Regions from separate parts of the Alloalcanivorax xenomutans genome, predicted to be linked through region 3. Evidence: predicted binding sites of a transcription regulator. Region 3 holds the regulator's gene; each other region holds the start of a gene.
The links. The regulator sigma-54, encoded in region 3, starts transcription at its own class of promoters, with help from an activator protein. The targets are predictions, from matches to a motif close to TGGCACNNNNNTTGCTNT.
Positions count from the first base shown of each region.

Region 1: the regulator sigma-54 is predicted to act here: its motif matches at 6,428-6,445, upstream of nirB (nitrite reductase large subunit NirB).
Region 2: the regulator sigma-54 is predicted to act here: its motif matches at 2,146-2,163, upstream of glnK (P-II family nitrogen regulator).

Region 1 is NZ_CP136538.1:2,701,508-2,711,957, forward strand. It holds gene RYH70_RS12430 (3-deoxy-7-phosphoheptulonate synthase) at 1-1,064, shown strand, start outside; gene RYH70_RS12435 (redoxin domain-containing protein) at 1,186-2,181, opposite strand; gene RYH70_RS12440 (ion transporter) at 2,662-3,501, shown strand; gene nirD (nitrite reductase small subunit NirD) at 3,502-3,843, opposite strand; gene nirB (nitrite reductase large subunit NirB) at 3,847-6,378, opposite strand; gene RYH70_RS12455 (DUF1285 domain-containing protein) at 6,751-7,311, opposite strand; gene RYH70_RS12460 (TetR/AcrR family transcriptional regulator) at 7,308-7,940, opposite strand; gene RYH70_RS12465 (aminotransferase class V-fold PLP-dependent enzyme) at 8,141-9,262, shown strand; gene RYH70_RS12470 (hypothetical protein) at 9,274-10,104, shown strand; gene RYH70_RS12475 (S1 family peptidase) at 10,113-10,450, opposite strand, start outside.
Region 2 is NZ_CP136538.1:4,231,421-4,241,870, forward strand. It holds gene RYH70_RS19560 (SDR family oxidoreductase) at 1-298, shown strand, start outside; gene RYH70_RS19565 (ammonium transporter) at 367-1,626, opposite strand; gene glnK (P-II family nitrogen regulator) at 1,703-2,041, opposite strand; gene RYH70_RS19575 (accessory factor UbiK family protein) at 2,351-2,608, shown strand; gene RYH70_RS19580 (alkyl/aryl-sulfatase) at 2,612-4,522, opposite strand; gene RYH70_RS19585 (LysR family transcriptional regulator) at 4,623-5,522, shown strand; gene RYH70_RS19590 (YifB family Mg chelatase-like AAA ATPase) at 5,627-7,114, shown strand; gene RYH70_RS19595 (DMT family transporter) at 7,086-7,994, opposite strand; gene RYH70_RS19600 (AraC family transcriptional regulator) at 8,087-8,878, shown strand; gene RYH70_RS19605 (SDR family NAD(P)-dependent oxidoreductase) at 8,886-9,632, opposite strand; gene RYH70_RS19610 (AraC family transcriptional regulator) at 9,832-10,450, opposite strand, start outside.
Region 3 is NZ_CP136538.1:3,463,100-3,473,549, reverse strand. It holds gene RYH70_RS15920 (molecular chaperone HscC) at 1-1,192, shown strand, start outside; gene RYH70_RS15915 (RDD family protein) at 1,192-2,517, shown strand; gene RYH70_RS15910 (HPr family phosphocarrier protein) at 2,670-2,939, opposite strand; gene rapZ (RNase adapter RapZ) at 2,936-3,790, opposite strand; gene ptsN (PTS IIA-like nitrogen regulatory protein PtsN) at 3,863-4,336, opposite strand; gene hpf (ribosome hibernation-promoting factor, HPF/YfiA family) at 4,345-4,644, opposite strand; gene RYH70_RS15890 (RNA polymerase factor sigma-54) at 4,713-6,179, opposite strand; gene lptB (LPS export ABC transporter ATP-binding protein) at 6,327-7,052, opposite strand; gene lptA (lipopolysaccharide transport periplasmic protein LptA) at 7,055-7,717, opposite strand; gene lptC (LPS export ABC transporter periplasmic protein LptC) at 7,692-8,249, opposite strand; gene RYH70_RS15870 (KdsC family phosphatase) at 8,246-8,749, opposite strand; gene RYH70_RS15865 (KpsF/GutQ family sugar-phosphate isomerase) at 8,749-9,717, opposite strand; gene RYH70_RS15860 (calcium/sodium antiporter) at 9,789-10,450, opposite strand, start outside.

The DNA of each region.
Region 1 (10,450 bases), 760 kb from region 3:
GACAGGTAGACGATCTCAATATCGAGTCCCAGCAGGTGTTGATCACGCCACGGGCGCTCAAGGAAAAGTTGCCTCTGAGCGACGCCGCCCGGGACTCGGTGGTCGGCGGCCGGCAGGTGATTCGTGACATTCTCGACCGCAAGGACCCGCGTCTGTTCGTGGTCATCGGGCCCTGTTCCATCCATGATCCGAAAGCGGCTCTGGAATACGCCAGTCGCCTCAAGGCCCTGGCCGAGGAAGTCGACGATGCTCTCTTTCTGGTATTGCGGGTCTATTTCGAGAAGCCCCGCACCACCGTGGGCTGGAAGGGCCTGATCAACGACCCGTATATGAACGACTCCTTCAAGGTGGAGGAAGGGCTGCATATCGCCCGCCGTCTGCTGCTGGACGTGGCCGAACTGGGCCTGCCGGCGGCCACCGAGGCACTGGACCCGACCACGCCACAGTATCTGCAGGATTTGATTGCCTGGTCCGCCATTGGCGCCCGCACCACCGAATCCCAGACCCACCGGGAAATGTCCTCTGGTCTGTCCAGCCCGGTGGGCTTCAAGAACGGCACCGATGGCAGCCTGGATGTGGCGGTGAACGCCATGCTCAGCGTACAGCACCCGCATCGCTTCCTGGGCATCGACCCGGATGGCCGCGTGGCGCTGACCACCACCCGTGGCAACCCCTATGCCCACGTGGTACTGCGCGGTGGCGGTGGCAAGCCTAATTATGATTCGGTCTCCGTGGCCCTGGCGGAAAGCGCCCTGCACAAGGCCGGCGTTTCCACCAACATCATGGTGGACTGCTCCCACGCCAACTCCAACAAGGACCCGAGCCTGCAGCCGCTGGTGATGGAAAACATCGGCAATCAGATCCTCGAGGGCAACACCTCCATCGTCGGTCTGATGGTCGAGTCCCATCTCAACGAAGGGAATCAGAAAATTCCCGAGAATCTGGATGATCTGCAATACGGCGTTTCCGTCACCGACGGTTGTATCGGCTGGCAGACCACCGAGGACGCCGTACGCGCGCTGGCCAACAAGGTCCGCGACGTGCTGCCGCAACGCGACCGCTGAGTCCATAACTGTAGGGGCTTTGTCCGGGGGCGGGCCGCTGCAAGCGAATTGCACCGCGTCTGAAGAATTCGCTTGCGGGCAAGCTCCTACAGCGGCTTTGTAGCCATCGGCCGAGGGCCTCCTACCGTGACGCCGGCACCGCGCTGTCCAGCACCCTGAGAAAGGTCACCGGTTCGGATCGGTAGCGGGAATTCCCGGCCTTGTCCACGTAGCGAATATCACCCAGGCTATCGATGATGATCACCGTGGGATCCACGGTGTCGGATTGATGCCCCAGCAGCTCCAGCCCCAGAGGGGTACCGCCGGGATCCAGCAATTGCAGCTGCCGGGCAGCGGTCAGATCCGGATCGATCCAACGTTCAAGCGGTACGCCCAGCCGATCCGCCATGCGGCAGGAGCGGGCATCGCTGTCGGCGCTGATCAGGACGATACGGGCGCCGCGACGCCCCAGGGCACCACGATGCCGCGCCAGCAGACGCAACAGCTCCACGCTTTTCGGGCACCAGTCGCCGCGATGAAATAACAGTACCGCCGGGGCGCCCCGCAATGAGGTGGAGGATACCGCATTGCCGCGCAAGTCCTGAAACGTCAGCACCGGCAACCGCTGACCGGGCCGGGGCCCATCGCCGCGTTCCCGGTATTGAGGGAAATACCAAAGCAGGCAGGCCGCCAGTCCGACCAGGCCGATTGCCGTGTAGATCCACGCCAGCGGCTGGGGATCATCCAGCGACAGGGTACCGAGCAAGGTCCAGGCGCTGCCGAGCCAGGCGCTCAACAACACCACAGGCAGTTGCGAGCCGCAGCCGGAACGGCCACGCCGCACCAGCCATACCGCCAGCGACAAGGTCGGCGCGTTGACCAGCAGAGGGCCAAGCCAGATCCAGTGACGCTGAGAGACCGCCATCCAGAAAGCATGGCAACAGATCGCCGCGGCCACCAGTGGATGCATGGCAATCAGGAAAGCCCGGATCCGTTTCATCACGTGCCGCTTGCCCTCCCCTTTTCCAACCCCGTCCGTGGGCACCACCACGGCCCGCGACACTGTCCCCTTGCGTCGCCCTCGCCGCGCCAATGCCATACCGATCATTGTCGCCCCCTGACTATTGTTGACTATCATTATGCGGATCGCGGGGCCAGGCCGCCGCCATCGGAGGTGATTGCTTGTCTTCCCTGAAACGTTTTCCCCAACGCTTCGGTATACGTTACAAGGGACAAGTTAGGTGGTCACGAAAGGTTTAACAAGAGAGAATGTAGCCTAGGGCCTGTTCACACTATTTCCACCGCGCCTGTTGCGGCTAAAACGTCACCAATCCAGGCACGAGGAGAGAAGTTTGGTCATTCCAAATGAACGACGAGTAACGCAGAGTGGTGATGTTTTAGCCGCAACCCGAAGGGCTGGAGCCCTTTTTACCTCCCGCGTCGTTGTCGGTTGCTCATTTGGAATGACCAAACCGCGCGCCCTCCGCCTGGCTGGAGGCAAAAAGGGCATCCAGCAGGCGCGACGGAAATAGTGTGAACAGACCCTAGCCAAATCAGAATGACCGGATTCATTGGGCCCGTCCGGTCCGGCATGGGCAGAAACGGAGCAATCAACAGGATGTCGTCCCAGTCCCCATCCCAGCGTGAGCGCTGGCGCCACATTATCTTTGGCACGGATACCCCGGCCGGCCAGCGTTTCGACCTCTTGCTGATCATCGCCATCCTCAGCAGCGTTGTCGCCGTCATGCTGGACAGCGTGCAAAGCATCCACCAGCGTTACGGCGACTGGTTGTATGGCGTGGAATGGTTCTTCACCCTGCTGTTCACTGGTGAGTACCTGGTTCGCCTCTGGGTCAGCGACCGCCCGCTGCGCTATGCGCGCAGTTTCTTCGGCGTGGTTGATCTGCTTTCCGTGGTCCCCACTTACATCAGCCTGCTGGTGCCCGGCGCCAACTATCTGCTTACCATTCGCGCTCTGCGGGTGCTGAGAATCTTCCGCATCATGAAACTGGCGGCGCTGATGAGCGAGGCCAATCAGCTTGGCCTGGCGCTGGTCCGCACCCGCCGCAAGATCGGCATTTTCATGTTCTCGGTACTGGTGGTGATCATCATTTTCGGCAGTCTGATCTACGTGGTCGAAGGGCCAAGCAATGGCTTCACCAGTATTCCGCGCAGCATCTACTGGGCCATCGTCACCGTGACCACGGTGGGCTACGGCGACATCTCACCACAAACGCCCATCGGTCAGGCCGTGGCGTCCCTGGCGATGATCACCGGCTACGCCATCATCGCCGTGCCCACCGGCATCGTCACCGCGGAAATCTCCGCCGCGCACATTGCCCGCCGCTATGAACGGGAATGCCCCAATTGCCACCGCCATGACCATGATCCGGACGCCCGCTTCTGCAAACAATGCGGTACCGGTTTGCCCAAGCCCGGCGGCGACGACGAGGCCTGATCAGCCGACGGCGACTTCCACCAGCTCGCCGCGCAACCGGACCGGATACACGGTCAGGGATACCGTCTCGTCCTCCAGGCACCTCCCGGTTTCCAGACAGAAGTGCTGTTTATACAGCGGTGACGCCACCACTCTGGTCCCCCCCAGGGAGCCCAGCAGACCGCGGCTGATCACATTGGCGCGGCTGAACGGATCCATGTTATCCAGCGCATGGAGCTGGCCGTCGCGGGTACGGAACAGCGCCGCCTGCCCCTCGGGCAGGCGCACTCCGACACCGGTACCGGGCAGAATTTCATCCACTTTGCACACCGCTTTCCATTCCAGAGTAACGGAACTGTTCATGCCTTAACCCTCCTGTTGCACCAGCTCGATACGTTCATGCTCATAGGCCGGACGACGCTGACCACGCTCACGGACGTAATGCAGATTGTCATCGGCGACATCATCGTTAACGAAGTGCTTGAAGCGTTTCACCGCCTGGGGATCTTCCACGGTGGTCTTCCACTCGCATTGATAGGTGTCGATCACCTGTTGCATCTGCGCCTCCAGCTCTTCACCGATACCCAGCGAATCCTCCAGCACCACCTGCTTGAGGTAATCCAGCCCGCCTTCCAGGTTCTCCAACCACACGCTGGTGCGCTGCAGGCGGTCGGCGGTGCGGATGTAGAACATCAAAAAGCGGTCGATGGTTCTGATCAGTTGTTCATCGGACAAGTCGGAGGCGAGCAGATCCGCGTGACGGGGACGCATGCCGCCGTTGCCGCAGACATAAAGGTTCCAACCCTTGTCGGTGGCGATCACGCCCACATCCTTGCTTTGCGCTTCGGCGCATTCGCGGGTGCAGCCACTCACCGCCATCTTGATCTTGTGCGGGCTGCGCAGCCCCTTGTAGCGTTCTTCCACCTGAATGGCGGTGCCCACCGAATCCTTGACACCGTATCGGCACCAGGTGGAGCCGACGCAGGATTTCACCGTGCGCAGGGATTTACCGTAGGCGTGTCCGGTCTCGAAACCGGCGTCCACCAGAATCTTCCAGATTTCCGGCAGCTGATCGACGCGGGCACCGAACAGATCCACCCGCTGCCCGCCGGTGATCTTGGTGTACAAATCGTATTTCTTCGCCACTTCGCCCAGCACGATGAGCTTGTCCGGCGTGATTTCACCGCCGGGTACACGGGGCACGATGGAGTAAGTGCCGTCACGTTGCATGTTGCCGAGAAAATAATCGTTGGTGTCCTGCAGACCGGCGTGGGGCTTGCTCAGCACATAGTCGTTCCAGCAGGACGCCAGCACCGAAGCGGCCAGCGGTTTACAGATATCGCAGCCGTCGCCACTGCCGTGTTTTTCCAGCAACTCGTCGAAGGTCTTGATTTCCCCCACCCGCACCAGGTGATAGATCTCCTGGCGGGAATACGGGAAGTGTTCGCACACGTGGTTATTCACCTCCACGCCGCGCTTGGCCAGCTCGCTGTCCAGCACCTGCTTGACCAAAGCGGCGCAGCCGCCGCAGGTGGCGGAGGCCTTGGTGCAGGCTTTCAGATCACCAACGGTGGTGGCGCCATCATCGATGGCGGCGCACAGCGCGCCTTTGGAAACATTGTTGCAGGAGCAGATCTGGGCACTATCCGGCAAGGCATCGGCGCCGAGCATGGGGGCATCGCCGGCGGCCGGAGCGATCAGAGCGGCGGCTTCTCCGGGCAGGTCGATCTGGTTCAGGCACAGTTGCAGCAGGTTGCCATAATCTTTGGCGTCGCCCACCAGTACCGCGCCCAATAGTTTCTTGCCGCATTCGCTGACCACCACTTTCTTGTACACGCCGGTGCTCTGGTCGAAGAACACCGCGCTGCGGGCACCAGGCGTCTGGCCATGGGCATCCCCCACCGAGGCCACGTCCACACCCATCAGTTTCAGCTTGGTGCTCATATCGGCACCCTGGAAACTCGGCTCGGAATCCGCGCACAGGCGCGCGGCGGCGGTCTCCGCCATTTGATAACCCGGCGCCACCAGCCCGAAGATCCGGCCCTGCCATAACGCCACCTCGCCGATGGCGAAAATATCCGGGTCGGAGGTGACACAGTAATCGTCAATCACCACCCCGCCGCGCTCACCGACCTCCAGCCCGCAGGCGCGGGCAAGGCTGTCCTCCGGACGAATGCCGGCGGAAAACACGATGATGTCGGTTTCCAGGTGGCGGTCCTCGCCAAAGTCCATGCGATGGCGGTGCTGTTCGCCGTCGACGATGGCCCGGGTGCCGGTATTGGTGTGGACCGTCACGCCCAGCGCTTCGATTTTGTCCTTCAACAAACCGCCACCGAGATCGTCCACCTGAACCGCCATCAGACGCGGCGCGAACTCCACCACATGGGTTTCCAGTCCCAGATCGTGCAGGGCCTTGGCCGCTTCCAGGCCGAGCAGGCCGCCGCCCACCACGGTGCCGACTCGGGCCTGATCCGCGGCGGCGATAATCTCGTCCAGGTCATCAAGGGTGCGGTAAACAAAGCAGTTCGGGCGGTCGTTACCGTCAATGGGCGGCACGAACGGATAGGACCCGGTGGCCAGCACCAGTTTGTCGTAATCCAGCCGCTCTCCCGCTTCGGTGATCACTACCCTGGCGTCCCGGTCGATCTCGCGCACCCGGGTGGACAGCTTCAGGGTCAGCCCCGGTTGTGCCATGAAACCCTCCGGCACCAGCGACAGAGCATCGGCATCGCGCTCGGTAAAGTAACGGGTCAAGCCAACCCGGTCATAGGCCGGCCGGCTCTCCGCGCACAGGATCGTCACATCGTAGTGATCAAGACCACCACGGTCCGCCAGCGCCTCCAGAAAGCGCTGCCCCACCATACCGTGGCCTACCAGCAACACCTTTTGTTTCGTCATGGGAATGTCCCCTTTCACCGTTTCAGCTTGCCAACTGTTGAACAGGGTGAAAGCAAAGCCCATGCCATGTGCATAACCCTTTGATTTAAATGGGTTTAAGGCCATGAAGAACGATCAAGGGAAGAGACGCTCGCTTTAGCGGCGGGCAAGGGCGCCCCATTTCGAGGCAGATTATGGTGCGCCATGTTGGAACAAAAACGGGCACGGTTGTGGGGCGGTTTGCTGACACTACAACCTGAGAGAGATCCAATCGGAGGTCGCTACCAGGCCACCGCAGGAGCTTGCCTTGCAAGCGAATTCGGCTTCCGGCGCAAAAGATTCGCTTGCAAGGCAAGCTCCCACAGCGGCTTCGTAGTCCGGTCTGGTTGTGTATCAGAAGGAACCGAGGGGGAAACGGGCGCCGTCGCTGTCGATATACAAGTGGGTCACGCCGTCCCGCTCTTCATGGCCGGCCCATTCCACCAGTTGATAAAACATGTTGCGGGAAATCAGCGCTTCCAGATTGTCGCGCACGTGGAGATAAGGGGACGGCTCCCCGCTGTCCGGGTCGTGTTCTATCCGCAATGGATGCCGTTCACCAGCCACCACGTGAGTTCCCACATTGGTGGTGAACACCAGCTTGTCGACACCATCGTCCTTCACACGCTGTACGTCGGTGGCGACAAAAGGCGCGTCGTCCACCTCGATGCGCAGTTTTTCCACCGGCGTAATCAGGAAGTAGTCATCGCCTTCACGTAACAGAATGGTGGAAAACAATCGCACCATACGCTCTCGTTCAATCGGCGATTCCTGGTAATACCAGGTGCCGTCACGGGCAATGCGCATACGGCTTTCGCCCTGATGTTCCGGGTGCCACTGATGCACCGGCGGCAGCCCCTGCTCGTCCCGTTCGGCCTTTTCCAGCAGGGCCAACAGGGAATCGGCGGAAGTCATTTTCGGCGTTGTCCTTTATTGCCCATGCGAATACCAATTTCGATCAGGAAGTCGAGGAAATCCTCCTTTTCGTCGATCAGCCCCATATAGAACGGCGATTGCACCAGCGCCACGGCGCCGTGGGCCAGCGCCCAGGCCGCGCAAATGTGATAAATCGGCGGCACGTCTTCCAGGGAGCCCTCACTGATGCGCGCCTTGACGATGCTCTTGAGGCGCTCGAAATTGGCTTCGCGGATGTTGTGCAGTTTCTCCACCAGTTCCGGCACCGCGTGGTCCTTGATCACCTTGTTTTCCAGCCGGTCGAACAGCTGGTAGCGGGCCGGGTCGTTGATGCGGAAACGAAAATACTCGCGGGTCAGTTTTTCCTTGTCGTCGTCCTCGGAAATACTGTTGAACACCGCCGCCAGATCCTCTTCGTAACGCAGCATCAGCAGCAGATAGATCTCGTTCTTGGTTTCGAAGTGCTTATAGATGGTGCCTTTGCCAATCCCCACCCGGTCGGCGATCATTTCCACGGTGACACGATCCTCTCCCTGCTCCAGGAATAATTCCAGAGCGGTATCCAGGATTTGTTGCTCCCGTTGCCGGAATTCCTGTGCCTTACGCGTCGCTTTTTCCAGATCAGCCATTCATCCTTACTCCCAAGACCGGTGAATCCCGCGATTCACCACAGTTTATCCCACCCCCGGGCACCATGCATCACGGGCCAGGTTGACCTGCCACGGCAATCGGTCATGCTGTGAGTCATGTGTTCCGGCGAATTATCGATGCCCCTTTCGGGCAGGATGATACCCACCCGCCCGGCAATGACAATGGAGTCGATCATCACATGACCAGCGCTCTGGATCTGTCCGCGGAATTCCCTCTTGAAAACGACGTGCTTTATCTCAATCACGCCGCCGTGGCGCCGTGGCCTAAACGCACCCGGGACGCGGTGGTGCGTTTCGCCGAGCAGAACATCACCGTGGGGGCGCGGGACTATCCGCGCTGGCTCGACACCGAGCAAACTCTGCGCGGCCGCCTCGCCGCGCTGATCGGCGGTGTGCCGCACGAAGACATCGCCTTGCTCAAGAACACCTCCGAAGGGCTGTCCGTCATCGCCCAGGGGCTGTCCTGGCGGGACGGCGATCAGGTGCTGATCAGCGATCAGGAGTTCCCCTCCAACCGCATTCCCTGGCAGGCCCTGGCCGAACAGGGTGTGGAGGTGATCCAGGTGCCGGTGGACGGGGACAACGCCGAGCAGCGCGTCATCGATGCGCTTGGCCCCCGTGTACGCCTGGTGTCACTGTCATCGGTGCAATATGCCAGTGGCATCCGCCTGGACCTGGCGCCGATCGGCGCCGCGTGCCGGGAACGGGGCGTGCTGTTCTGCGTGGACGCGATCCAGAGTCTGGGGGCTCACGTCTTCGACGCCGAAAGCATCAATGCGGATTTCGTCGTCGCCGACGGCCATAAGTGGATGCTGGGGCCGGAAGGGCTGGCGCTGTTTTACGCCCGTCCGGAAGCCCGCGACCGGCTGCGCCTGCGTCAGTTCGGCTGGCACATGGTGGCGGCATCCGGTGATTACGACCGCCAGGACTGGCGGCCGGCGGATGATGCCCGTCGTTTCGAGTGCGGCAGCCCCAACCTGTTGTGCGCCCACGCGCTCAACGCGTCTCTGTCGTTACTGGAAGAGGTGGGCATGGCGGCGGTGGAACAGCGCCTGACCGATACCGTGACCGTCCTGATCGGCGAGCTCAAGGCGCGCGGCGCGGAGTTGCTGACCCCGGAAGCGGCACGCCGCCGCGCCGGCATCGTCACCTTCCGGCTGCCCGGCGAGGAACCGCAATCTACCTTTGAACGTCTGCGTCAGGGCGGCGTGGTCTGCGCCCAGCGCGGTGGCGGCGTGCGCTTCTCGCCCCACTTTCATACTGACCAGTCAGTCATCGACCGCGCCCTGGCGCTGTTGTAGGATAGCGCCCCATGCGAACGCAACGACTCTATCAATGGCTGTGCGAGCGCCTGCAACGTCAGGACGGCGGCAAGGATTGGCCGCAAAGCAGCCTGGATCATCAGCGTGTCCTGCTGCAGCCCTGCGACGTGTTGCTGGTGGACAGCGAAAGCGCTCTGGACCGGCGACTGCGGCGGCTCACCGGCAGCCGGTTCTCCCGTGCCCTGCTTTATATCGGCCGTTTGCACGACGTCGCCGATCCGTCCCTGCGCGCCCTGCTGGCCGATTACGTGCCTTGCGAACCGGACACCCAACTGGTGCTGGATGCCAGCCTGGAGAGAGGATTACGGGTGCGGGAATTGAGCACGCTCAGCGGCCTGCACCTGCGCGTCTGCCGTGCACAGAATCTGTCCACCGACGAGCGTCAGGACGCACTGCGTTACGCCATCAGCCGGGTCGGCACCGGCAGCACCACCTCCTGGAGCACGTTGATGCTGCTCTGGCTGTTTCCCTGGCGGACGCTGCCAAGCGGCTGGCGCCGGCGCCTCGCCAACCGTCTGGCCACCGAGCTGCTGCGCACCCTCAGCGGCAGTCTGGTGGGCGAAGCCTTCGCTTTCATTCAATTCCCGGTTTATCCGCTGGTGAAACGGCCGGAAGACGACGGCTCGCGGTTGCTGCGCCTGCAGCCGCGTCTGTTCCACGCCGCCGATTTCGATCACTCGCCCTATTTCGATGTGATCAAGGCTCCTTATCTGCTGGATCAGGTCCCCGCCGGATTTCAGGCGATTCCGTGGAAGGGGAACGCCGGCGCCATGGCCTCGGAACAGCGCGCCTCTCACTTGAGCCTGGTGGATAACCCATAGGGGCCTGTTTACGACCTAATAGACCGTAAACAGGCTCCAACCAGTAGCAACCCCCACCACCCCAATCCCAGGGCGCCACCACCGCCGCTGCCGCCAGCTTCGGCACGAGGCGTCTCCGCCCGCGCCTGGGATGGCAGGAACGACAATTGGGTATCGCCGGCCGGGAAATCGCCGCTGGAAGAGCCACCATCCAAATAGACCCGGCCCTCGCCCTCTCCTTCGATCACCAGTAACCGACTGGCCTGAGCCCCTTCCGCCAGGTCCCCCAATTGACACCGAACCACAGCGCCACCACTGCATCCCTCGGGCAGGCTCCTCCAGGACCAGCCTTGCGGAATGCGGAACG
Region 2 (10,450 bases), 770 kb from region 3:
CATCAATACCTACTCCGCCACCAAGGCCGGCGTGGCCGCATTGGCCGAGGGCCTGCGCATGGAGATGCTCGGCAAGCCGATCAAGGTGAGCACGATCTATCCCGGCTACATCCGCACCGACATCAATGCCCAGGTGAAAAACGCGCCGTTTATCGTCGATCTGGAAACCGGCTGCCGGCAACTAGTGGAAGCCATCGAAAAAGAACCGGCCAAAGCCTACGTACCACGCTGGCCCTGGGCACCGCTGGGTTTTGCCATGAAGGTGCTGCCGTTGTCTCTGGTCAAACGGATGACATAAGACAACAGGATGGTGGTCATAAAAAAAGGGCGCCCATGGGCGCCCTTTTTCATCCGGAAGGTGATCGATCAGCTTTTGACGAACTCCGGGTACGCTTCCATACCGCAGTCCACCAGATCCATGCCTTCGTACTCTTCTTCCTCGGTGACACGAACCCCCATGACCGCTTTGAGGATACCCCAGACGATCAGACTGGCCACGAACACCCAGATGAAGATGGTCAGGGCGCCGATGATCTGGCCGGAGAAGGACGAGTCACTGTTGGTCACCGGCACCAGCAGCAGGCCCAACAGACCCACCACGCCGTGCACCGAGATGGCGCCCACCGGGTCGTCGATTTTCAGCTTGTCCAGGGTGACGATGCTGAACACCACCAGCACACCACCGAGCGCACCAAACAGGGTCGCCAACAGCGGTGTCGGCGTGGACGGCTCGGCGGTGATCGCCACCAGACCGGCCAGGGCACCGTTGAGCAACATGGTCAGGTCGGACTTGCCGAACAGGATACGGGCCACGATCAGGGCGGCGATGGCGCCACCGGCGGCGGCGGCGTTGGTGTTCATGAACACCACGGCCACGGAGTGCGCGTTGGCGGCGTCACCCAGTTTCAGTACGGAACCGCCGTTGAAGCCGAACCAGCCCATCCACAGGATGAAGGTCCCCAGGGTCGCCAGCGGCAGATTGGCACCGGGGATCGCGTTGATCTGACCGTTGGCGCCGTACTTGCCTTTACGCGGACCGAGCAGCAGCACCCCGGCCAGGGCGGCGGCGGCGCCGGCCATGTGCACGATGCCGGAACCAGCGAAGTCGGAGAAGCCCAGGTCGCCCAGATTGTACATACCGAAGACGTCGGCACCGCCCCAGGTCCAGGATCCTTCCAGCGGATAGATAACACCGGTCATGACCACGGCGAACAGCAGGAACGCCCACAACTTCATCCGCTCAGCCACGGCACCGGAAACGATGGACATGGCGGTGGCCACGAACACCACCTGGAAGAAGAAGTCGGACGCGCCGGAGTAAACGGAATCACCGTCAAAGCCGTTCTCCGCGGAAGCGGACAACACACCGGCCAGATCGAAGTCGGTGATGCCTTTCAGGAAGATGCCACCGTCGTACATGATGGCGTAGCCGCACACCATGTACATGGTGCAGGCGATGGCGAACAGCGCCACGTTCTTGGTCAGAATTTCAGTGGTGTTCTTGGCGCGTACCAGGCCCGCCTCCAGCATGGCGAAGCCCGCGGCCATCCACATCACCAGTGCGCCGCAGATCACGAAATAAAAAGTGTCGATGGCGTACTGCAATTCAAAGATTTGGTTTTCCACGTTGCAACCCTCCGAGAAATAAAAACGTGTCCAAAAGCCTTGGCATGGGTCGATTCAGCACACGTTCTAAAACTTCTTAAATGGCATCCTCACCGGTTTCACCGGTACGAATGCGAATGGCCTGCTCCAGATTGGTGACGAAGATCTTGCCGTCACCGATCTTGCCGGTGTTGGCGGCCTTGGTGACTGCTTCGATCACCTGATCCAGGCTGCCATCGGCAATGGCCACTTCGATCTTCACCTTGGGGAGGAAGTCGACGACGTATTCCGCACCACGATAGAGCTCGGTGTGCCCCTTTTGGCGACCGAAACCCTTGACCTCGGTAACGGTGATGCCCTGAACGCCGATCTCGGACAGTGCTTCACGCACATCATCCAATTTGAACGGCTTGATAATGGCTGTAACCAGTTTCATTGCTATCTCCTCAACGCTCTTAACGCGTCCGGTAACGTCCGTTTCGTTTCAGGCCCCTCTTTGGTTCCCGATCCATCCACTTGCGCGAACGCTCTGACCCATCTTGTGCACGACCCATGCCAGTTTTAAAAAGTCACGCTTTCTCAAAGGGTTACATCGCCGACGCGGGCCACGCTCCAACTCCGCTGCGGTATAATAGTGCACCGACTTGGAGCGCGTTCCATTTTGGGGCACGGCAGTCAGTGCCGCACAACCCCGACCTGGAGTGATACCATCACGCCGACTGAACGCATAGTGGAGCCTACGGCCATGCAAAGCCAACCCTTTATCGACCGACTAATGGCCGACATTCAGCGGCGCCTGCCCGGAGATCCGGGGCAGCTGCGCGACGATGTGGAGCACAGTATAAGGGCAGTGCTGGGCGAAGCGCTGGCGCGGCTGGATCTGATCAGCCGGGAGGAATTCGATGTGCAACAGCGGGTGCTGGAACGCACCCGCGAGAAGCTGGAAGCGCTGGAAAAGCAGGTGGCGGCGCTGGAGCGCGCCGCGCAATCAGATCAGCAATAGCGGTTACCCCAGCGTCGCCGGGGTAACGATGTTGAAGGAAGACTGGAACTGATCGAGCATGCCGAACAGAGCCGCCACCTTGGCCTGATCCCCGGCCACCGCCAGCCGACCGTCCTGCATGCACTGCGGCAATGTCAGTTTACCCAGACCGACCTGATCCAGGTCGGCCTTGCCCATGGTGACGCTGGCGTCAGCGTTATCATGACGGTGCCCTTCCAGATAGGTGAGCACGCCATTGCGCACGGTCAAGGCGAAGTCCTGGTCCAGATCCGGGAAGTGCCAATTCAGCGTCATCGGTTGTGACGCGGCCTTTTCGCTGTCCAGCCGGATCGCCAGCAAGGAAAAGAAAAACGCCGGAGTCAGCGCCCGCACCAGATCCGGCGCCTGCCCGCCCGGCACCCGCTTGACGCCCTTGCGCAGCTCCTGGGCACCGGTGAGGTAGGCGTTGCGCCAGGTGGTGTTCTCGCACTGATAACCCAGTTGCTCCAGGGTATCGGCCTGCAATTCCCGGGCGGCGGCGTTGTCCGGATCGGCGAACACCACCTGGTTGACGATCTCCGCCACCCAGCGATATTCACCGCGCTCGAACTCTGCTCTGGCTTTTTCCAATACCGCTTCGGCACCGCCCATCCACTCGATGGTACGGCGGGCGCTTGCCACTGGCGGCAGCGGATTCAGGTGCGCCGGATTGGCGTCGTAGAACCCCATGTAGCGCTGGTAAACAGCGCGCACGTTATGACTCACCGAGCCGTAATAATCACGGGCATGCCAGCGTTGCGCCAACGGTTGCGGCAGGCTCTTGATGTGCTCGGCGATGTCCATCGGCGTCAGCCCGTGGTTAAGCAGGCGCAGGGTTTCGTCGTTGAGGAAAGCGTACATATCCCGCTGATCGGCCAGGTACTCACGGATATTGTCCGCGCCCCAGGTGGGCCAATGGTGCTGGGCGAACAGCACATCACTGCGCTCCCCGTAGCGGGCCAGGGTCTGGCCAAGATAGTAGGACCAGATGCGCGGATCACGGACCAGCGCGCCACGGATGGTGAGAATGTTGTGCATGCACTGGCAGGCGTTCTCGGCCACGCACAGTGCCCGCCATTGCGGAAAATACAGGTTCATTTCGGCCGGGGCTTCGGTGCCCGGGGTCAGTTGGAATTCGATTTCCACACCGTCAATGGTGTGGGTTTCAAACGCCTCGCTGATTTCATCGGTGGGCGCGATCAGGGTCACGGTGCCCCGGGACGTGCCCTTGCCCAGACCCGCGTCCACCTGACCGCGCGGCCCCTTCGGCAGCAAGCCGCCATACATGTACTGCGCACGGCGGCGCATGGCCGGGCCGGCGTAGACGTTTTCGCTGACCGTCTCTTCCATGAACCCTTCCGGGGCGTACACCCGCACCTTGCCGGAGCGCACCTCCTCTTCGCTGATCACCCCTTTCACGCCACCGAAATGATCCACATGGCTATGGGTGTAAATCACCGCCACCACCGGGCGTTGCGGACGGTGCTGGTAATACAGTTCCAGTCCCGCCTTGGCGACCTCGGCGCTGACCAGCGGATCCATGATGATCAAGCCGCTGTCGCCTTCGATGATGTTCATGTTGGAAAGATCGAAACCACGCACCTGGTAGATGCGCTCGCACACCTGGAACAGGCCGGTGTGGTTATTCAGACGCGCCAGCCGCCACAGGCTGGGGTTTACCGTATCCGGCGCTTCCTCGCTTTCCTGGAAATCATAGGCGCGGAAATCCCATACCACCCGGCCATCCTCCCGACGCACCTCGTCGCCATCGAAAGTGGCGATAAAACCACGCCGGGCATTTTCGAAATCGGTTCTGTCCTCGAATGGCAGGCGATCCCGCCAACCATGATTGCAGGCAATGGTAGCGGGCTGGGCAGGCTTGGATTGATCACACATGGGATTCTCCGGGCTGGGCAGGGGTGCGCCCTGTTGTACGCCGGCGCCCGCAATGTTACAAATGCATAACATTCATTAAATCAATGCATTTATCGCATTCATGAATCTGCGCCGGCTGGAACAACTGGTGGCCCTGGCCGAGGAGCGCTCCTTCGTCAAAGCCGCGGAACGCACCCACCTGAGCCAACCCGCCCTGACCCGTGGCATCCAGAACCTGGAACACGAGCTGGGTATCCGCCTGTTCGACCGCACTCCCCAGGGCGTGGTCCCCACCGCCGCCGGCCAGCAACTGATCAATCGTGCCCGGCGGGTGTTGTTCGAAGCCCGCGGTCTGCGCCGGGACGCCGCCCTGATCCGCAATCACGAGATGGGCGAGGTCCGCTTCGGCGCCGGCTCCTACCCTTCCGCCATTCTGCTGCCGGACGTGCTCGGCACCCTGATGAGCGAATACCCGCATTTGCAAATCAAAGTGGAAGTGAACGACTGGGCCACCCTGCTGCGTAAAGTGGAAACGGAGGAACTGGATTTCGCCGTGGTGGAACGGCGCACCGTGCCCCACGACTCCGCCCTGGAAAGCCAGCCCCTGTCGAAGGAGGCCGCCGGCTGGTATGTGCGCCGGGGGCACCCCCTGGCGGATGGAAGAGCGGTGGCCACGCGCGATCTCGGCGACTATCCACTGGTGTCCGTGCCGTTGCCGGAAACCGCCCGCAACCGTCTGAAACGGAGGCTGGGCCAGTCTCCCGGAGAAGCCCTGGCACTCAGCCTCGAATGCAACGATCTGGTGACCCTGCGCGAGGTGGTGACCCGGACCGATGCCGTGCTCAGCGCCACGCCCTCGGTCTGCCGCGCCCAGGTGGCGGCGGGGCGGCTGGTACGGCTGAACATTCAGGACAGTCATCAGGAAGTGGAACTGGCGGTGGCGCGCCTGGCCAACCGCACCCTGTCGCCGGCGGCGCACAAGGCACTGTCACTGATCCAGGCCTGGGCGGACCAGCACTGACTCGCTCCGGGCCTTTTTCCTACGCGCGCCGACGACAATATCGCACTCACCGTCACCACCCTGGCTGACAGTCTTTCCGGGCCCGTTGCCCTACCCTCGATGGCATGAACATTACCAGCCTGCTCAGCCGCGCCAGCCGGGGCATCGATGCCGTTCCGGTAACGGTGGAAACCCATCTGGCGCCGGGATTGCCCGGTTTCACCATTGTCGGCCTGCCGGATACCGCGGTCCGGGAGAGCCGCGACCGGGTCCGCTCGGCGCTGGTCACCAGCGGCTTCGAATTTCCGCAACGGCGCATCACCGTCAATCTGGCACCGGCGGACCTGCCCAAGGACGGCGGCCGTTTCGACTTGCCCATCGCCCTGGGCATCCTGCTGGCCAGCGGCCAGTTGGGACGGGTGGACATCAATGGCCACGAATTCATTGGCGAGCTGGCGCTGTCCGGCCGTCTCAATCCGGTGCCGGCGCTGTTGCCCGCCGCGCTGGCCTGCGCCGACGCCGGCCATACCCTGGTGGTGCCGGCGGAGAATGCCGACGAGGCGGCGCTGGCTGGCGCCCGTACCCTGGCGGTGACCAGCCTCAATGATCTCTGCGCCCATCTGCGCGGCGCCACGCCCTTGCCTTGCCACCCCGCCCCGGACATCGACCGTCAATCGGCCCCGCATCATCCCTGCCTGGCCGATGTACGGGGTCAGATCAGCGGCAAACGCGTGCTGGAAATCGCCGCCGCCGGCGGCCATTCCCTGCTACTGTGCGGCCCTCCAGGGGCCGGTAAAAGTCTGCTGGCGTCACGGCTGCCGGGCCTGCTGCCGCCACTGGACCAGGCCCAGGCTCTGGAAGTGGCGGCCGTTTACTCGCTGCGCGCCAGCCGGCCGGCGGAGCACTTTCTGCAACGCCCCTACCGCAGCCCCCATCACACCACCTCCGCCATTGCCCTGGTGGGCGGCGGCAGCCGCCCACGGCCGGGGGAAATTTCCCTGGCCCATCATGGCGTGCTGTTCCTTGATGAGTTGCCGGAATTCGAACGGCGCGTGCTGGAAGTCTTGCGGGAACCGCTGGAGACCGGCGAGGTGCACATCGCCCGCACCGCCCAGCAACTGACGTTCCCTGCCCGCTTCCAGCTAGTGGCGGCGATGAACCCCTGCCCCTGCGGCTATCTTGGCGATCCCGAACGCGGCTGTGGCTACCGCTGTGAAAAGGCCCGCCGCTATCAGGCGCGCCTGTCCGGGCCGCTGCTGGATCGCATTGATCTGCACCTGGACCTGCCGCCGCTGCCGGCGGCGGAACTGCTGCAAGGGCAGCCCGGAGAGAGCAGTGAACGGGTACGCCAGCGAGTGATCGCCGCCCGCCAGCGGCAGCAGCAACGCCAGGGCCGGCTCAACCGGGACCTGCCCGCCGACACGCTGGAAGCGATACTGGCGCCGCACCGCGCCTGGCTGATCGAGACCATGGAACGGCTTGGCCTGTCCGCCCGCGCGCTGCACCGCAGCTTGCGGGTGGCCCGCACCATTGCCGATCTGGCGGGCGCGGACCGGGTGGACCGCGCTCACCTGAGCGAGGCGCTCAGCTATCGGCGGAACCAGGAAGGCTGACGCCGGCGGCGCGGCGCAACGGCCGCCGCCAGGTTTCCGCCAGGATCACGCCGGCCAGGGTCAGCCCGCCGCCGATCAGATGCGCCCAGGTCAGCTGTTCGCGCAACAATACTGAAGCGATCACCGCGGTGAGCAGAGGCATCAGATTGAAGAACAGGCTCATGCGGCTGGGATCGAGCCGGGCGATCCCCTGCATCCACAACAAGGGCGCCACCATGGAGGCCAGTACCCCGGCATAGATCACCAGCGGCACGGCCTCGACACTGGCTCCCTGTTGGGGTGACAGCAACAGCAGCGGGAACAGCGCCACCAGCGCCACCAGCACCTGCAGGTACAGCAGCAGCATGGCCGGCAAGGGCGGCTGCCAGCGTTTCAGTAACACGCCATAGACCGCGTAAGCGAAGGTCGCCAGCACCATCAGGGCATCACCCTGGTTAATGCCCCGGGCAACCAGAGTGGCGAAGTCACCGGAAGAGACCACCAGCACCACGCCGCCCAGAGAGATCACCGCGCCCACCAGTGCCCCCAGAGTCAGGGGCAGGCCCAGCAATACCGTGGATAAACCCAATGCCATCAAGGGCATCAGCGACAGGATGATGCCCATGTTGGTGGCGCTGGTGAGGGTGGCGGCATAGTAGGCCAGGGTCTGGTACACCGCCATGCCCAGCAAACCGAGCACGATGATACGGGGAATCAGCGGTTTCACCTGATGACGGTACCGCCACAGTCGCGGCGCCATCAGCGGCGTCAGCAATGCCCCCGCCAGCACCCAGCGATAAAAGCCGATTTCCGCCGGGAACAGCACGCCCACCGCCAACTTGTTGACCACATTGTTGCCGGACCAGATCAGTACCGCCGCCAACGGAAGCAAATACGCCATACCAGGGGCCTCCCTTTTTCGAGGCGCCATTATGGCGCTGTCTGAAATAAGCCTTATACTCCTATCCAGACAACCCACAGGGGATTTCGGACATGACAGCGCCCCATTATCTGCCACTGCCGGATTTCACCACGCTGCCGTCGCCGGTGTACTTCCGCTACGACGAGTTCCCGGCCGGCAGTGAGTCGCTGGAGCACCGCCATGACTGGGGCCAGCTCAACTACACCACCCAGGGCATCATGCATTTGCGGGTGGAGGGAAAGCGGTTTTTGTCGCCGCCTCAGTATGCCGTATGGATTCCGCCCGGCGCGGCCCATGGCAGTTACAACCCGAATGCCGTGATCTACCGCTCGGTGTATATCGACTCGACGCTGTGCGGGGATCTGCCGACCCAGGCCTGCACGGTGGCGATCACCGACATCCTCAAGGCCATCCTGGTGGATTTCGCCCGGCGCGGCGTGCACGAGCCGGAGCACGAGAGCGATCAGCGGCTCGCGCGGGTGATGCTGGACCAGCTCAGCCTCAGTGCTCAGGGGGTCCCCTACTTCCTCCCCTACACGGATCACCCGGTGCTCGGCAGGGTCCTGGAGGCGCTGCGGGACAACCCCGCGGATAATCGCACCCAGGTGCAATGGGCACGGCAGGCCAACATGACCGAACGCACCCTGGCCCGCCTGTGTCACCGGGAATTGGGCATGCCGCTGGGGGAGTGGCGCCAGCGGTTGCGTTACCTGCTGGCGCTGGAGGCCCTGGAGCAAGAACACAGCGTCCACGCCATCGCCTATGATCTGGGCTACAGCAACCCGTCCGCGTTCATCGCCATGTTCCGGCGTCTGGCCGGCACTACCCCGGAACAATACCGGCGGCAAGCCGGGCGCGGATAACAGGACATCAAAGCGTATTACAAAGGTGGCCGCCGTCCACCGGAATCGCCGCGCCGCTCATGTAGGAAGAGGCGTCGGAGGCGAGCAGCAGCAACGGACCGGCCAGCTCGTCGATCTGGCCCAGGCGATGGTAGGGGATGCGTTTGATCAGCTTGCCACCATGGGGGCCCTGGAAAAACTCCCGGTTGATGTCGGTTTCAATGTAACCCGGGCAGATGGCGTTGCAGCGAATGTTGTAGCGGGCGTAATCCAGAGCGATGGATTTGGTCAGCTGCACCACGCCGGCCTTGGACACGGTGTACGGTGACAGCATGGCGCCCACCCGCAAGCCGAGGATGGAAGCGATATTGATTATGTTGCCGGGGCGCTCGTCCCGGCGCCATTGCTGGATGGCGAACTTGCTCACCGCCCAGACGCCGTTGAGGTTGGTGTCCACCACCGCGTTCCAGTCTTCCTCGGAGAGGGTGTCGGTGGCGCCTTCCCGGGTGATCCCGGCGTTGTTCACCACCACGTCCAGGGCCGGCATGTTCTCGAAAGCCCGTGCCACATTGGCGTGATCGGACACGTCCATTTCCACCACCCGGGCGTCACGCCCCAGGGCGCGGACTTTTTCCGCGGTGGCTTCGAGTTTGTCCACCCGCCGTGCCGCCAGCACCAGATCGGCACCGTACTCGGCCAGCACTTCGGCGAAACGGGCGCCAAAGCCGCTGGAAGCGCCGGTGATAAGAACGCGTTTGTTAGTGATATCGAACATGGCTGTCTCCCAAACCTGTCTATAAAAAACCAAGCAAAAACGGACCGCGGGAACTCCGGCGCGGTGGCGTAAAGATCATGAACAGGCTCTAAGGCCCGAAAGAGGGCATTGATTGTGCCGGTTTCCAGCGTCTGGAGTGAAGTCTGTCGCGGTCTGTTACATCTTGGCTGGTGATCGGGGCGATGGCGCAAACAGACTCTTACAGATTGCCCAGATAGTCGCTGGGCGGACGGCCGGTCCAGCGGCGGAAAGCCCGGGTGAAGTTACTGGGTTCGGCGTAACCCAGCTTCTGTGCCACTTGCTGCACGGTGAGGTTGGCCTGGAGATAACGTACCGCGCGGGCCATGCGTACTTCTTCCAGCAGATAGCGGTAGCTGACGCCCAGCGCGGCGAGATAGCGGCGCAGGGTCCGTGAGGTCAGGTGGAACCCGGTGGCCAGTTGCTCGAGGCTCGGCAAGGCACCTTCCGCCTGCATCAGACGGGCGCGCACCCGCGAGGCCCAGTCCTGATCCGCTTCCAGCCGTTGCAGTTCCTCCTCGCACCGCTGGGCGGCCATCTGCCGGGAGGACGCGTCCGCCATCGGCAGAGCCTCCCTCAACAGGGCCGCCGGAAAACTGAGCACGGCGGTATCGGCGCCGAAGCGAACGGTCATGCCCAGCAGCTCCTGATACCGCGCGGCGTAGTCCGGCGACGCATAGGGCAGGGTCAGAACCGCACCGTGAAAACGATCGCCAAGCAAATAACGCAGTCCGGCCACCAGCGCGGCGGTGACCACTTCCAGATAGGGGCGGCGAATCTCACCCAGGTCGTAGCTTTCC
Region 3 (10,450 bases):
GATTCTCGATCTGGGGGGCGGTACTTTCGATGTGTCGTTGCTGGAATTCTTCGATGGCGTGATGGAAGTGCACGCCAGTGCCGGCGACAACTTCCTGGGTGGTGAGGATTTCGTCGATGCCATGATCGACGATGTGCTGGCCGAACATGAGCTGAGCCGGGACGCCTTGCCGGCCAGTGAGATGCAGAATCTGTATCTGCAAATGGAAGGCGCCAAACGCCGGCTGGGCAATGCCCAGACTCTGAGCCTGAAGCTGGGGGACCGGGAGGTGACCCACGAGGTGACGCCGGAGTGGTTCGCCCGTGTTGTCACGCCTCTGCTGCTGAGAGTGAAGCACCCCATAGAAAGGGCACTGCGGGATGCCAACTTGCATCCTGACAAGGTGGATGACGTGGTCTTGGTCGGCGGCTCCACCCGTCTCGCGTTGTTCCGCTCCACCGTCGGCAAGATGTTCGGCCGGCTGCCGTCCTGTCATCTGGATCCGGATACGGTGGTCGCCGTGGGCGCGACCATCCAGGCCGGCCTGCTGGCGCGGGGGGAAGGGCTGGACGACGTGGTGCTTACCGATGTTTGTCCCTATACGCTTGGCACCGGAGTGATCAACGAGGACAACCCCCGGCTGGGCGATTACTTTCTGCCGATCATCGAGCGCAACAGCGTGGTGCCGATCAGCGTGGAGCGTCATCTGTCCACCGCGTCCGACAACCAAACCAAGATGAAGATCCGGATCTATCAGGGCGAAAACCGTCTGGTGGAGAAGAACGTTTATCTGGGCGAATTGAGCGTGACGGTGCCCAAGGGGCCGCGTGGACAGGAAAGCGTGATCGTCCGTTACAGCTATGACATGAACGGTCTTCTGGAAGTGGACGTGAAGGTGGAGTCCACCGGCAAGACCTATTATCAGTTGATCGAACATACGCCCGGTGCCTTGAGCGAAGACGACAAGGCAAGGTCCCTGCAACGTCTGGCGGCGTTGAAGTTCCACCCCCGGGACGGCGAGGAAAACCGTGCCCTGCTGGCCCGCGGGGAACGGCTGTATGAGTCCAGTCTGGGAGACCGTCGGGAGTTCATCGCTGATCTGATGGGGCGGTTCGAGCAGGTTCTGGACCGGCAAAATCCACTGGACATCGCCCGGGTCCAAAAGGAGGTCAAGGAGGCATTGGACAGCCTGGAAAGTGAGGATTGGTTCTAATGGATCCCTGGCGCGTCCTGGGGCTCGAGGCCACCGAGGATACCCGGGCGGTCAAGCGTGCCTACGCGCGCTTGCTGAAAAGCACCCGCCCGGATGAGCATCCGCAGCAATTCCAGGCTTTGCACGCCGCCTACAAACGTGCCCTGGGCCTTGCCGAGCAACGTGCCCGTGCCGCTGCCGCCGGTGATACGGAGCTGGAAACGGAAACCGGGAAGCGAACGGAGAAGGCATTCACTGCCACGGCCGCCGGGACTCAGCCGCTTCCGCCCGAGACACCGGAATGGGCGGCGCCGGTGGTTCCGGATGGTCCGCCAGCGGCACCGGTGGAACCTGAGCCGGCGTTCCTGGATCAGCCTCCCCCGCCGGCGCGGGACCCGGAGCCGGCCTGGGCCGCGGCACGTGAGCAGGAGGAAGAACGGGAGCCGGAAGAAGACGAGTGGCTGGCGGCCAGTCGTGAACACGAACGGCTGTTGACCCAGTGCCAGGCTTTGCTGGAGCGCGAGGGGCAGCCGGCTGAGGAGAAGGAATGGCGTTTCCTCGCCAACAGTCCCTGGATGCTGGATAGCGCCTTTCACCATGGTTTGGGTGATGCCCTGATGGCGCGGCTGGTGGAACGGCTTCGGCAGCAGGATAACAAGCCGCCTCTGGATGCGGTGATACTGGCTTATTTGAACAGCCTGTTTGATTGGGAAGGGCGTCGTGGCTTGCTGGCGGCCCGTTTTGGCGATACCGCCATGGATCGGGTGTTGGCCCCCCTGGATGCGAATTCTTCCGGCGATCAGGCCTTATTACAGGGGTTGCGTGGTGGCAAGGAGACGGTGCCGCCCTCCCGTCAGGCAAACACCGAGCCGGCCCCCGAAACCCTTTATTTCACCGGCATGACCCTGCGTATGGCCGCTATCGTCATCGATCTGTTGGTGGTGGCGGCACTGCTGGTCATGCCGATATGGGTGGTGAGCATCATGGTGGCGGATTTCAACGGAACAGGTGGCGACATCAGTATTGAGGCGTTCATGGGCTTCTTTCTGGTGCTCGCCGTGCCGGCCTATTTGCTCATGGCGCTGGTCATGGAGGCGGGACCCGGGCAGGCGACTCCGGGGAAACGGATGCTGGGGCTCAGGGTGACGAGCCTGGAGTTTGAGCGGCTGTCATTTCCGCACAATTTGTGGCGGGTCATGGCGTTCGTGGTGGTCAATGCGCTGACCAGCAAAGTGGTGATCCTGGTGAACCTGTTCCTGAAAGGGAACCTCCTGCACGATCGCGTCAGCCGCAGTTATGTCATCAACTGGGCGCGCAGTCAGAGGGAGCAGAAAGACGGGCAGTAGACCGGACCACGGAGCCGCTGTGGGAGCCAGCCTGCTGGCGAATCCCGGCCCTGCGGCATGGTTGCATTCGCTTGCAGCGGCCCGCCGCCCGGACAAGCTCCCACAGCGGCCTTGTAGCGAGCCCTGCCAGAACAGGGCCGTGTGTCAGCCCATTATTCCTCTTCGTCGAAGCGGCGGGCGAACAGGTCGGTGAGTTCCTCCATGGCTGGCTGCTCGTCGTCTCCGTCCACTCGTACTCTGAGGCTGGTGCCCTTGGCGGCGCCGAGCGTAAGCAGGCCCATGATGCTCTTGGCGTCGACCTGACGCTCGTTGTGAAGCACTTGTATGGTGCAGCTGTAACGCGATGCCACGCTCACCACTTTGGCGGCGGCGCGGGCATGCAATCCCAGTTTGTTGATGATGGTGAGTTCCCTCTCGATCATCCCTCCAGCTCCCGATGCCGCACATGCAAGGGGATGGCTTTATTGCGCAGGCGCTGGGCCAACTGCTCGGCCAGATACACGGAGCGATGGCGGCCACCGGTGCAGCCGATGGCAACGGTAACGTAACTGCGGTCGTTGGCGGCGTAGCTGGGTAGCCAGCGCACCAGAAACTGAAAAATATCGTCGATCAAATCTTCGGTTTCCTGATGAGATTGCAGGAAGGCCGCCACCTTGTCGTCGCGACCGGTCAGGGCCCGCAGATCACCGTGCCAGTGGGGATTGGGCAGCATGCGCACGTCGTAGACAAGATCGGCGTCGTTGGGCAGGCCGTTCTTGAACCCGAACGATTGGATCAGCAGCGACAGTTTGACGTTGCGGCCGGCGACCCGCTGGCGGATCTGATTGCGCAGGGAGTGGACATCCAGAGTGCTGGTGTCGATCACCAGATCCGCGCGCATGCGGATGTCGGAGAGCAGCTCGGCTTCATAGGCAATGGCATCGGCCAGGGTGCGATCATCGCCGCTGAGTGGGTGGGGGCGCCGGGTGGCGCTGAAGCGTTTGAGCAGGGTGCCGTGATCGGCGTCGAGAAAGATGATTTCCGTTTCCACCTGCAACTTGCGCAGTTCCGCCAGGGTGGAGGGAAAGGCCAGCAATTGCCTTGGCAGGTTACGGGCATCGATGCCCACCGCCACCCGCTCGAGCACGCGGTCCTCGTCATCCAACTGTCCGGCCAGTTGTGGCAGCAGGCCCAGAGGCAGGTTGTCCACGCAGTAATAACCGTGGTCTTCCAGTGCTTGCAGAGCCGTGGTCTTACCGGAGCCGGACCGGCCGCTGAGAATGGTCAGTTTCATGGCGATTGACGCTTTCTTCCCCCAAAAGACGCCCGGGCCGGGGAGAACCGGCCGCATGGGCCCTGTCGCAGCTTATGAAGCCAGACGCAATTCGGCCTCTGACTCCACGGCGGTAATATAGAGTTGATGATCGTCCGTGGCCTGGCGCAGCTCACGCCGGTAATCCTCGTCGTTGAACAGGTTGGCCAGGTGACTCAGGGTCTTGAGGTGCTGTTCGGGGTTCTGTTCGGGCACCAGCAGAACGAACACCAGATCCACCGGACGGCCATCCACGGCATCGAAGTCCACCGGTTCGGCCAGTTTCAGCAGCAGGCCCACCGCTTGCTCGCAGCGTCCGAGTCGGCAGTGGGGGATGGCGATGCCTTCACCGATACCGGTGGAGCCCAGGCGCTCCCGGGCCACCAGTGCATCGAACACTTCCTGGGCGCCGAGGTCGCCGCAACTGGCCGCGGCCAGCTCGGCAACCTGATCCAGAAGGCGTTTTTTGCTACCCACCTCGATACCGTTATGGGTGCGGTCCTCGGTGAGAAGTTCTCGTACTCGCATAGATCCGCTTAGTGACCGTGCTTGCGGCTCACGGTCTTCTCCTTGTGTTTGAGAATCTGACGATCCAGCTTACTGGTCAGGGCATCAATAGCCGCGTACATGTCACCGGCCTCGGCGGTGGCGAAGACTTCGCCGCCGGAAATGTGGATGGTGGATTCCGCTTTGTGGGTGTTCGGCTCCGGGGACAGGATTACCTGAATGCTGGTGATCTGGTCGAAATGCCGTTCCAGCTTGGAAAACTTGTCGTCCACATAATCACGAAGGGCTTCGGTGATATCCAGGTGATGGCCACTGATGTTGATTTGCATAGCTGGCTCCTTTGCCTCGTTATTTAACCCCGGCCGCTGGCCCGGGTTATAAGCCGTTTCCCGCGTCGTCAAACCAGGCGTTTGCGAGCGCTGGAAGACGGGATTCGCATCGCCTCTCGATACTTGGCGACGGTCCGGCGCGCCACCTTGATCCCTTGCTCATTGAGCAAACTGGCCAGCTTATTGTCGCTGAGCGGCTTGCGAGGGTTCTCGGCGGCGACCAGCTTCTTAATGATGGCACGAATGGCGGTGGAAGAACATTCACCGCCGCCTTCCGTGTCCACGTGACTGGAAAAGAAATATTTCAGTTCGAACACCCCGCGGGGCGTGAGCATGAACTTTTGATTGGTGACCCGGCTGATGGTGGATTCGTGCATCTCCACCGCCTCGGCGATATCCGCCAGCACCAGCGGTTTCATGGCTTCCTCGCCATAGTGGAAGAAGTCCTGCTGCACCTCGACGATGCGCCGGGCCACCTTCAGCAGGGTGTCATTACGGCTTTGCAGGCTTTTCAGGAACCAGCGCGCTTCCTGCATGCAGTTGCGCAGGTACTGGCCGTCCTCGCCCTCGGTGCGGCGGGCCAGCCGGGCGTACTGGGCGTTCAGGTTGACCTTGGGCAGGACTTCCTCGTTCAGTTCCACCCGCCAGCCGCCGCGGAAGGGGCGTACCACCACGTCGGGAACCGCGTACTCCGCCACCTCGCCGCCGATTTGTTCGCCCGGGGCTGGATCCAAGGTGCGCAACAACGCCAGAGCGTCGAGGAGATCGCTTTCCGTCACCCCCATGGCGCGGCGTAGTCCGGCATAGTCGTGCTTTTCCAGTAGCGCGAGATGTTCCAGCAGGGCGGTCGCGGTGGCCAGGTGTGGAGTGTCTGCGGGTTGTTGGCGCAATTGCACGCCCAGGCATTCGGCCAGGTCGCGGCTGGCCACGCCGATCGGGTCGAACTGCTGCAGCCGATGCAGGACCGCCACCACTTCGTCTTCCTCCACCGGATCATCGGCATCGGATATTTGCCGCTCGGCGGTGTCGATCACATCATCCAGGGGTAGGGACAGGTAGCCACGGTGGTCGAGGGCGTCGATGAGGATGCCGGCGATGACACGGTCCCGATCACTCATTGGGCTGAGGTTGAGTTGCCAGAGCAGATGATCCTGGAGGGTGACCGGAGCGACGTGGCGCTGTTGCCAGGCATCGGCGTCATCGTCCTCGCCGTTGCCCGAGCCGGAACCGGACTGGCCCACATAGAGGTCATCCCATTCACTGTCGCTCTCCACCGGCCCTTCCACCAGGTCGTCCAGGGCCTCGTCGCGTTCGAGGTCCATTTCCTCCGCTTCCCAATCGTCATCGGCGGGGGTGTCGTCCTCGGTGTAGGCTTCGCTCCCTTCTTCGAGTTCCAACAGGGGGTTGGTTTCCACCGCCTGCTGGATTTCCTGGCGCAGGTCCAGCGTCGACAGTTGCAGCAAGCGAATCGCCTGCTGCAACTGCGGCGTCATGGTGAGCTGCTGGCCGATCTGGAGTTGTAGACTCGGTTTCATACTGCCTTGGTGGTCTGGTGAATCGCCAAGGCGGCAGAATAGCAGCGTCTTTCAACGCTTCGCAATTTATTTAAGCAATATGTATGCCAATGTTGAAATTACAATTGAAAAAGAGTAAGGGCTCCGTTGACCGCGATTTCCAAGGGGCTACAGCCGGAAGTCGGCGCCCAGATAAACGTCGCGGACCTGCTGATTGCCAAGGATGGTCTGGGAATCGCCCTCGGCGATAATGTGGCCGGCGCTGCAGATATAGGCGGTATCGCAAATGTCCAGCGTTTCACGCACGTTGTGGTCGGTGATCAGCACGCCGATGCCGCGATCCTTGAGATGGCGAATGATGCCTTTGATGTCATTCACCGAGATCGGGTCCACCCCGGCGAACGGTTCATCGAGCAAAATGAACGCGGGGTCCGTGGCCAGGCCGCGGGCGATCTCCGCCCGCCGCCGTTCGCCGCCGGACAGGCTCATGCCCATGCTGTCGCGGATATGGGTGATGTGAAATTCCTCGAGCAGGTTGTTCAACTCCTGCTCACGCTCGGCTTTGCTCAGTTCCTTGCGGGTTTCGAGGATCGCCATGATGTTCTGTTCCACGGTCAGGCGGCGGAAGATGCTCGCCTCCTGAGGCAGATAGCCGATACCGCGCTTGGCGCGCCCGTGCATGGGCAGGTGGGTGATGTCCTCGCCGTTGATCTCGATGCGCCCCGCGTCCGCTTCCACCAACCCGACGATCATGTAAAAGCAGGTGGTCTTGCCGGCGCCGTTGGGGCCCAGCAGGCCGACGATCTGGCCCGCTTCCACTTCCAGGGAGACGTCCTCGATGACGCGGCGCCCCTTATAGCTTTTGGCCAGTTGGCGGGCATTCAGTTTCGCCATGGTCAGGGGGTCTCCGCATCATTGGGGGTGCTGTTGTCCGGCGCGGTGGCCGGCGTGCTGTTAGCGGGCGACTGGGTCGAGCTGCCGTCCTCGCCTGGGTTGCCTTCGCCGTTTTGCGACTCCTCGCCGCCGCTGTCGCCGTTCCGGGCCTGGGAGGCGTTGGCGGCCGGAATCACCAGCCGCACCCGTTTGTCGCCCTCGCTGCTGGCGTCCATGCGCCGGGAGTTGAGATCATATTCCACCCGGGCCCCTTCGAAGGTGTTGCCCTGATGTTGCACGTAGGCGTTGCCGGTGAGGATCAGACGGCGGCGCTTGAGATCGTAGACCAGTTTGTCGGCGTGGGCGTTCAGATCCTTGCCTTCACGCATGCGTACCGGGCTGCCGGTGGCTTCCACCCGCACCAGTTGCTCGTTCTCGGTGAACAGCCGCAAGACATCGGCGTTGAGTTGACGGTTACCCTGAATCAGTTCGGCGTCACCCCGGTATACGCCAGTGCCGGCGTCCCGTTCGAACACGGCCTGGTTGGCGCTGACCTCCACCGGGCCCTCGGCGCCGGACTGGGCCACGGCCAGCGCTGGAACCAGAATGGCGGCGGCTATTACCGCGCGCCAGCGGCGCAGCGGGCCATGCACCGGACCGTTATGGCTTGGGTCCTTTGAATTCACTTACTACTCCTTGCTTGAGAGTCATGCGCCCGGTGTCCAGGTCCGCGTCCATGCTGCCCGCCCGGGTGCTGCCTTCACTGTGTCGCATATGGACGGTGTCCGGGGCGGAAACCTGGCGATCGCCGCTCAGGTAGTGCAGCTCCCGGGTGTCGAGGGTGACGCCGTTGTTCTTGCTGACCGCCTCGACGTTGTTTTCGAAGACGATCAGATCGCCGTTGTCGCGTACTTCACCATTGTCGGCCTGGATGGTCCACTGGTTGTTGCCGTTGTTCAGGCTCAGGTCCGGGTGATCGAGCAGCGTCAGCGCTTCGCGTTCGTACTGTTCCAGATTGTTGGCCAGAAGCCGGTATTCCACTTCGCCGCTGTCGCGGTTGAACTGACGGGCGACGATGTTTTCGGCGGTGATGGCCGGGGCGCTGAGGAACGCTTCGTTATCGCCTTCCAAGGGGTTGCCCCATTCGTGCAGGGTCATCATCACGATCAGTCCCAGCAGGATAACACCGCTGGCGCTGAGCAGGCCGGGCCGTCTCACTGGCCCTCCCGCAGCCGCAGCAGGCTGTCGCACACTTCCCGTACCGCCCCTTCGCCGCCGCGGGCCTCGGTGACATGGCCGGCGGCGCTGCGCGCCACCGCGTGGGCGTTGGCCGGGGCGAAACCCAGTCCGGCCCACTCCAGTGCCGGTACGTCCGGTTCATCGTCGCCCATGTAACCGATCTCCGCGGCGCTCAGGCCCAGTTGCTGTGCCAGCGCGGACAGGGCCACGCCTTTGTCCTCACGGCCCTGGATCACGTGCTCGATCCCCAGGTCCCGGGCGCGGCGGGCCACCATGGCGGAGTTACGGCCGGTGATGATGGCCAGGGTCACGCCGCTGGCCGCCAGTTTTTTCAGCCCATGGCCGTCCAGGGTGCTGAATGTTTTCAGCATTTCGCCGTCCGGGCCGTAATAAAGGCGGCCATCGGTCATCACGCCGTCCACGTCGAAGGCCATCAGACGCAGGCGCAGAGCCTGTTCCGGCTTTACCCCCAGCGTCATTACATTACCCCCGCGCGCAGCAGATCCTGGGTGTTGAGCGCGCCGATCGGTCGCTGCCGGTCGTCACAAATGATCAGACCGTTCACCTTGCGCGTCTCCATCAGTTGCAATGCCTCCGCCGCCAGACGGCCGGGCTGGATGGTGACCGGGCGCGGTGACATCACATCGCGAATGCCGGCGACACGGACATCGACGCCCTTCTCCAGGGTGCGGCGCAGATCGCCGTCGGTGAAGATGCCGATCAGCTTGCCGTCGTCGTCCACCACCGTGGTCATGCCCAGGCCCTTGCGGGTCATTTCCAGCAGAGCATCGGACAGCGGCGTATCGGCACTGACCACCGGCAGTTGTTCCTCGCCGTGCATGACATCGTCCACTTTGAGCAGCAACCGGCGCCCCAGGCTGCCGCCGGGGTGGCTGAGGGCGAAATCCTCCGGAGTGAAACCACGTGCTTCCAGCAGCGCTATGGCCAGGGCGTCGCCCATGGCCAGGGCCGCGGTGGTGGAAGAGGTGGGGGCCAGATTATGCGGGCAGGCCTCTTCCTTCACCGCCACATTCAGATGCACATCGGATAACTGCGCCAGGGAAGATTCCGGGCGGCCGGTCATGCTGATCAGCCCGCTACCCTTGCGTTTGATCACCGGGATGATGGTCAGCACTTCCTGGGTCTCGCCGGAGTTGGACAGCGCCAGCACCACATCCTCGCTGGTGATCATGCCCAGATCGCCGTGGGAAGCTTCCCCCGGGTGAACAAAGAACGACGGGCTGCCGGTGCTGGCCAGCGTGGCCGCCAGCTTGGTGCCGATATGGCCGCTTTTACCCATGCCGGTGACGATAATGCGACCAGTGCAGGCCAGCAGGCGCTCGCAGGCATTTTCGAAATCCTTATCCACACGCGCACTGAGCGCGGCCACCGCCTGGGCTTCCTCGTCCAGTACACGGCGCGCGGTGGCGATGAAGTTGTAAGGCATAGAATCTCCCTTCACGGTCGCGGCCCGGTCCGCTGCCGGGATTTGTCGGCGGGGCCTGATGAAGCCGCCGATTATACACCGGATGTTGCCTGAAGGCCTCGCCAGAGCACCATCAAATAGACCGCGTATCCACCTAGCAGTGCCAAACCAGTGCCACGCCCCAGCGGATGGCGTACCGCCAACATCATGCCAAGCGCCATGACCAGGGTCAGCAGCACCATGGCGGCGTAGTCGCGATCCAGCAGTGCCGGATCGGCCAGCCTGCCGGGGCCGAGCAGGGCGGGCATGGGCAGTACCATCAGCAGATTGAGGATATTGGAGCCGAGCACATTACCCAGGGCCAGATCGCCGTGTCCGCGACGGGTGGCCGCCAGACAGGTGGCCAGTTCCGGCAAGCTGGTGCCGAGCGCTACCAGGGTCAGGCCGATCAGGGCCTCGCCGACACCCAACTGCCGGGCTGCTTCCGTGGCGCCCCAGACCAGCGCCCGGGCGCTGATCAGAAGCAGCACCAGCCCCCCGAAGAACAACAGCAGGTCGTGGCGCCGGCTCCGGCCCGGTTGGGGCCGCGCCGGCTGTGGCGTTGACGTTTTGCGATGCCAGGTGATCAATGCCAGCGCGGCCAAGCCAATGAGCAGGATCGCACCGTCGGCGCGGGTCAGGTGGCCGTCGATCAGCACCACTCCGGCCAGGGCGGTGACCAGCAGGCAGGTACTCAGTACCAGCCGGCGACTGT